2 regions of the Streptomyces krungchingensis genome follow, and region 1 is predicted to be linked to the other one. Evidence: riboswitches for the same ligand, from Rfam matches in the RefSeq annotation. Region 1 holds a riboswitch; the other holds the start of a gene.
The links. A riboswitch is a leader RNA that binds a small molecule or an ion and turns the genes downstream of it on or off. The one in region 1 is predicted to bind glycine.
Positions count from the first base shown of each region.

Region 2: another riboswitch for glycine. It lies ahead of gcvP (aminomethyl-transferring glycine dehydrogenase); the one in region 1 lies ahead of gcvT (glycine cleavage system aminomethyltransferase GcvT).

Region 1 is NZ_JBPUKY010000001.1:7,231,244-7,234,712, reverse strand. Features, by position in the region: gene ACSYGO_RS31805 (enhanced serine sensitivity protein SseB C-terminal domain-containing protein) at 1-126, opposite strand, end outside; gene ACSYGO_RS31800 (enhanced serine sensitivity protein SseB) at 310-1,077, opposite strand; gene ACSYGO_RS31795 (AAA family ATPase) at 1,120-1,815, opposite strand; glycine riboswitch at 1,984-2,081, shown strand; glycine riboswitch at 2,082-2,194, shown strand; gene gcvT (glycine cleavage system aminomethyltransferase GcvT) at 2,229-3,347, shown strand.
Region 2 is NZ_JBPUKY010000001.1:2,313,784-2,317,252, reverse strand. Features, by position in the region: gene ACSYGO_RS10410 (MerR family transcriptional regulator) at 1-387, shown strand, start outside; gene ACSYGO_RS10405 (DNA polymerase IV) at 490-1,953, shown strand; gene ACSYGO_RS10400 (PRC-barrel domain-containing protein) at 1,872-2,246, opposite strand; glycine riboswitch at 2,360-2,455, shown strand; gene gcvP (aminomethyl-transferring glycine dehydrogenase) at 2,630-3,469, shown strand, end outside.

The sequences.
Region 1 (3,469 bases):
GACCTGACCGGACGACGGGGTCGCGAGCGCGCGAAGGAGCGCCTCGTAGGCGTCGTAGCGCCCGGGGGTCACCTGGCGCAGCATGTGCTCGACCTGCCCGGCCGCGGCCGTGCCCGACGCGCTCACCCTCAACCGCCCCTTCGCGAACAATTCACGACGAACTCATCCAATACGCCCGAGCCACCGGTGACGAACCTGCGTCAACACCTCGACCGAGCCATGAAACCAGCTTAAGCGGCGATCCTGACAGCGACTTGACGCACGGCGTCACGGGTCTCCGTGGTGTCACCGCTCACGCGCGTGCCGGGGTCAGTGCTCGCGCTGGTAGAAGGGCCGCACCTGGGCGCGCATCCAGTCGCCCACCGGGTCCTGGGCGACGTCCAGGAGAACCAGGTTCACGGCGTGGCCGACCGGGACCCGGCCGAGGGCACGGCCCAGCGCGTCGAGCGGGAGGGTGCGGGCGTCGCCCTCCCACTGGGAGAGCTCGACGCCGATGAACATCACCGGGTCGCCGCCCTCGATGCTGGCCAGGCAGCGGCGGGCGCTGATCACGACGCCGGTCGCGGCGAACTCGGCCGACGCGGCGGACAGGAAGTCCACCGGGTCGTCCTGCCAGTCGGGCTCGAACAGCCGCACCCGGCCGCCGCTCGCCGGCCCGTCCAGCGGGGTCCGCCCCGCCCGGCACAGCTCGGCCACCGCGAGGGGCGGCAGCGGTACGCCGACCACGCCGTCCGGGTTGACCGCGATGCCGACCTGGGGCGGCAAGCCCCGGGCGAACTCGACGGCGGGCGCGATCGTGTACGAGAGACGGCCGCCGGTGACCTGGCGGAACTGCTCCTCGGAGCTGAACACGGGGACGTACGCCTGGCCCTCGATCTCCAGCGTCGGCAGGTCGAGGGGGCCGCTGTGCGGACCGCCGCCTTTCGGCAGGGGCACCCAGACGAAGCTGCGGCCGAGGACCTCGACGATGCGGGCACCGGCCGAGGGCACGCCGAGCGAGGCGGACAGCACCTCCTCCAGCTCGTTGCCGGGCCATCCGCCGTGCGGATGGGGGTGCGCCTGTGCCGGGAAGTCCATCTGTCTACCGCCTGCTTCGAACCACTGTTCCGGCTGGAAAGATTAGTGGGCGCCGGTGACGGCCCGGCCGTCGAAGTCGATCCGGCGCAGCACGTCCGCCGCCTCACGGTCGATGAGCACCGCCGAGCCGCACCCCTCGGGCAGGTCGCCCTTCTCCACGGCGCGCAGCAGCCGGGTCACGGCTCCGCGATGCCGCGCGAAGGCGTAGCGCGAGACACCGCGGCCCCGGTCGTGCTGGCCCCGGAGCGCCGTGCCGGGCGGGACGTCGAGCAGCAGCAGGTGCAGCGAGCCGCCCCGGCGCCGGGCCTCCCGGGCCAGCCAGCGGCGCACCCAGGCCTGCGTGCCGCAGTCGTGCACGACGACGCCGGCGCCGGAGCGCAGCGCGCGACGCAGCCCCGCGTAGTGCGCGAGGCGGACGAAGGGGCGGTAGACCGCGTACGGCAGCCATCGGGCCATCCCGGCGTCCCAGCGGTCACGGGTGTCCTGGGAGTCGATGCGCGGGCCCGTGACGGCACGGCGCATCAGGGTCGACTTGCCGCTGCCGGGCAGCCCCGTGACCACCACGACGTCGGACGCCCCGAAGAGCAGGCCGTGCGGGCTGTGCCCGGCGCGGGCCCTGAGGTCGCGGACGACGGCCGCCGGGAGCGGGCCGCAGGCCTCCCGGGCCGGGGCGCCGGGTTGCTTGGGCAGGGCAATTCCCGAGGTCGTCGCGTACGCCGTGGTCCTGTTCACCGTGATCGTCCTCCCCTTGGGTGTGGAGTCCCATCCCCGTCGAGTGTAAAGAGAAGGTAATGCGTCGTCTCTCTCGTTTCCGTACTCGGACTGCCACAGGCCGGTTACAGATGCGGACTGCCCCGATCGGACGGCGCGTGCAATGATGTGCGCGCCAACTGCATACCGGCCGCTTGAATCCGCGCGGGAGAGTCCTGGGGTACGAGTCCCCGGGCGCCGAAGGAGCAAGTCCCTCCCTTGAATCTCTCAGGCCCCGTTACCGCGCGGGCGAGGCACATCTGAAAAGCGGGCCGCTGACCAGTGGCTCCACCCAAGGTGCAAGTCATGACCACCGTTTCGTGGGGTCGTGGCGAACCTCTCAGGTTCCGATGACAGATGGGGAGGAACGACCTCGCCGTCATGCCTTGGGAGCCCCACCGATGAGCAGCAACGCACCCCGTCACACCGCGCTCGATGCCCTGCATCGCTCGCTCGGCGCGACGATGACCGACTTCGCAGGCTGGGACATGCCCCTGCGGTACGGCTCCGAGCGCGACGAGCACCTCGCCGTCCGCACGAATGCCGGTCTGTTCGACCTCTCGCACATGGGCGAGATCACCGTCACCGGGCCGCAGGCCGCCGCCCTGCTGAACTACGCCCTGGTCGGCAACATCGCCTCCGTCGGCGTCGGCCGCGCGCGCTACACGATGATCTGCCAGGAGGACGGCGGCATCCTCGACGACCTGATCGTCTACCGGCTCGCCGAGACCGAGTACATGGTCGTCGCCAACGCCTCCAACGCCCAGGTGGTCCTCGACGCGCTCACCGAGCGTGCGGACGGGTTCGACGCCGAGGTCCGCGACGACCGCGACGCGTACGCCCTGATCGCCGTGCAGGGCCCCGAGTCCCCCGGCATCCTCAAGTCGCTCACCGACGCGGACCTGGACGGCCTGAAGTACTACGCGGGCCTGCCGGGCACCGTGGCCGGCGTCCCGGCGCTCATCGCCCGCACCGGCTACACCGGTGAGGACGGCTTCGAGCTGTTCGTGGCGCCCGCGGACGCCGAGCGGCTGTGGCAGGCACTGACCGAGGCGGGCGCCCCCGTCGGCCTCGTCCCCTGCGGCCTGTCCTGCCGCGACACGCTGCGCCTGGAGGCCGGCATGCCGCTGTACGGGCACGAGCTGACCACCTCGCTGACGCCCTTCGACGCCGGGCTCGGGCGGGTCGTGAAGTTCGAGAAGGAGGGCGACTTCGTGGGGCGCAAGGCCCTGGAGGCCGCCGCCGAGCGGGCCGAGAAGAACCCTCCGCGGGTGCTCGTCGGCCTGATCGCCGAGGGCCGTCGTGTGCCGCGCGCCGGGTACACCGTCGTCGCCGGCGGCACGGTGATCGGCGAGGTCACCTCGGGCGCCCCCTCCCCGACGCTGGGCAAGCCGATCGCGATCGCGTACGTCGACGCCGCGCACGCGGCGCCCGGGTCCGCCGGGGTCGGCGTGGACATCCGGGGCAGCCACGAGCCGTACGAGGTCGTGGCCCTGCCGTTCTACAAGCGCCAGAAGTAGGCACCGGGCGCGCGACGGGCGCCATGGGCACCGGAAGGAAGCGGACCGAGGGAGCGCCGCGGGGGTACCCGCGCGCGTTGGTGCGTGACCTGTGCCCCGGCGTGCCGTCTCGTATCCCATGA
Region 2 (3,469 bases), 4.9 Mb from region 1:
CCCGCCTACGGATCCGGGACGCAGCGGCTCTACAGCTTCCGTGACGTCGTCGTCCTGAAGATCGTCAAGCGGTTCCTCGACACAGGTGTGTCGCTGCAGAACATCCGCACCACGGTCCAGCACCTCAGGGAGCGCGGCTTCCGGGACCTGGAGCGGATGACGCTGATGAGCGACGGCGCGACGGTCTACGAGTGCACCTCGCCCGACGACGTCCACGCGCTGCTCCAGGGCGGCCAGGGAGTCTTCGGGATCGCCGTGGGAGTGGTGTGGCGGGACGTCGAAGGCGCCCTGTCGCAGCTGCACGGAGAGCGTGTGGACACCGGCGAGACGCTCGTCGGGCACAATCCCGCGGACGAGCTGGCACGGCGGCGCAACCGGGCTGTGTGACCCGCTGGGCGTCCCCGTGAGAGGCGTGCCGCTTCGCGGGCCGTCCCGTGGGCGGCGGGCCGCGCAGGGGCATTGTCAGTGGCGTGGTGCAGCATCGGACATGTGAGAACCGCGCCCACGATCCTGCATCTCGACATGGATGCCTTCTTCGCCTCGGCGGAACAGGCGTCCAAGCCGAGCCTGCGCGGGAAAGCGGTCGTCGTGGGCGGGCTCGGACCGCGCGGAGTCGTCGCCACCGCGTCGTACGAGGCCCGGGTCTTCGGTGTCCACTCGGCGATGCCCATGGCCCAGGCCCGCCGCCTCGCACCGAACGCCGCGTATCTCGTGCCCCGCTTCGGCCTCTACAAGGAGGTCAGCGAGCAGGTGATGGCGCTGCTGCGGGCCCTGTCGCCCCTGGTGGAGCCGCTGAGCCTGGACGAGGCCTTCGTGGACCTGGAAGCGGGAGACGCGGCCTGGGACGAGGGCTCCGCACGGCGCGCCGGGGTGAAGCTGCGCGCGGACATCCGTGCCGTCACCGGACTCACGGGCTCGGTGGGCCTCGCCGCGTCCAAGATGCTCGCGAAGATCGCCTCCGAGCAGGCCAAGCCCGACGGACTGGTCCTGATAGAGCCCGGCACCGAGCGCGCGCTGCTGGGGCCGATGTCGGTGCGGACGCTGCCCGGCGTGGGCCCCGCGACCGGAGACCATCTGCGGCGGGCCGGGATCACCACGGTCGAGGAGATCGCCGAGGCCGGCGAGGACGAGCTCGTACGGCTGCTGGGGAAGGCGCACGGACACGCGCTGTACGCGATGGCGCTGGCGCACGACGAGCGGCCCGTGGTCGCCGAGCGGGAGACGAAGTCCGTCTCGGTCGAAGACACCTATGACGTGGACATCCACGACCGGATGCGGGTCGGTCTGGAGGTGCAGCGGCTCGCCGACCGCTGCGTGCAGCGGCTGCGCGGGGCGGGGCTGTCGGGGCGGACCATCGTTTTGAAGGTGCGGAGGTACGACTTCTCGACGCTCACCCGGTCCGAGACGCTGCGGGGGCCCACGGACGATCCGGCGGTCGTGCGGGAGGCCGCCGCGCGGCTCCTGGAGGCCGTGGACACGACCGGTGGGGTGCGGCTGCTGGGGGTCGGGGTCTCGGGGCTCGCCGACTACACGCAGGAGGACCTGTTCGCGCAGGCGCAGGCCCATGCCGCGGCGGAGGAGCCCCCCGGCCAGGCGCACCCCGCAGACGAGGGGTCGCGCGAGTCCGGGGCGTCACCGGACGCGCCCGCCGAGCGCCGGTGGCCCGCCGGGCACGACGTGCGGCATGCCGAGCACGGGCACGGCTGGGTCCAGGGCAGCGGCCTGGGGCGGGTCACGGTGCGGTTCGAGACGCCCTACTCCGCGCCGGGGCGGGTCAAGACGTTCCGGACCGACGACCCCGGGCTGGAGCCGGCCGATCCGCTGCCCCTGGTCGCTCCGGTGGTTTCCCCGGACGCGTTGGAGCATCCGGGTCAGGGCTCGTCCGAGCCCGCGACCTTGCCGAAGTCACGGTCCGGCGGAGGCGGGGAGGGGGCCGCCACGTCGAGTCCGTAGTGGTGGTAGAGCTGGAGCTCCTGCTCGGGCGAGAGGTGCCGGCCCACGCCGAAGTCGGGAGCGTCCTTGATCAGGGCCCGGTCGAAGGGGATGCGCAGGGCCCCTTCCACGAGTTCACTGGGCTCCAGAGGCACGAAAGCGTCCCTGCTGAAGAGGCCTGTGCGTATGGCCGCCCACTCCGGAACACCGGTCGCGTCGTCGAGGTACACCTCGTCGATCGTGCCGATCTTGGTGCCATTGCGGTCGAACGCCTTGCGGCCGATCAGGTTGCGCGGATCGATGTCGGTCTGCACGTGCCCTCCACTTGGTCGCAACTCATCCGTAAGCACTACAAAAGAGCACATTCAGGCAGGCGGCCACTCGAAGGATCGTGTCTTGTCCTCGCTGGTAGGCTGACAGCGGCTGCTGACCCCGTGCGGGAGAGTCCTCCAGACTTCATCGGAGGCGCCGAAGGAGCAAATCCTCCCCGGAATCTCTCAGGCTCACGTACCGCACGGACGAGGTCACTCTGGAAAGCAGGGCGGTCGCCGACGGCTTCCGCTCTCACCGACGGTGAAAACCGGCACGTCGGACGGGCCGGTGAAACTCTCAGGTTGAGATGACAGAGGGGGAGGCCGTCGGGGTACCCGTGCCGGGGTGCCCCTCGAAGGTCGCGTCAGACCAGGAGGCCTCCGCAATGACCGTCCACCGCATTCCGCTCTCCGAGCTCGAACAGGGAATCCCCTTCGAGCAGCGCCACATCGGGCCCGACCTCGAGGCCAGGGCCAAGATGCTCGCCCACGTCGGATACGGCTCGCTCGACGATCTGACGGCCGCCGCGGTGCCGGACGTGATCAAGAATGCCGAGGCTCTGAAGCTTCCCGGCGCGCGTACCGAGGCGGAGGTCCTCGCCGAGCTGCGTTCCCTCGCGGACCGCAACGAGGTGCTCGGTTCGATGATCGGCCTCGGTTACTACGGCACGTTCACGCCGCCGGTGATCCTGCGCAATGTCATGGAGAACCCGGCCTGGTACACCGCGTACACGCCGTACCAGCCGGAGATCTCGCAGGGCCGCCTGGAGGCGCTCCTCAACTTCCAGACCGTGGTCGCCGAGCTGACCGGGCTGCCGACCTCGGGCGCCTCGCTGCTCGACGAGGGCACCGCCGCCGCCGAGGCGATGGCGCTGTCCCGGCGCATGGGCAAGAACAAGAAGGGCCTCTTCCTGGTCGACGCGGACGCCCTGCCGCAGACCATCGCCGTCATAGAGACCCGCGCGGAGCCGACCGGCGTCGAGGTCGTCGTCGCCGACCTCAGCGAGGGCATCCCGGCCGAGATCGCCGAGCGCGACATCAACGGCGTGCTGCTCCAGTACCCCGGCGCCTCCGGTGCCGTACGCGACATCAAGGCGGTCGTCGACCAGGCCCACGAGCTCGGCGCGGTGGTCACCGTGGCCGCCGACCTCCTCGCCCTGACCCTGCTCACCTCGCCGGGCGACCTCGGCGCCGACATCGCCGTCGGTACGACGCAGCGTTTCGGT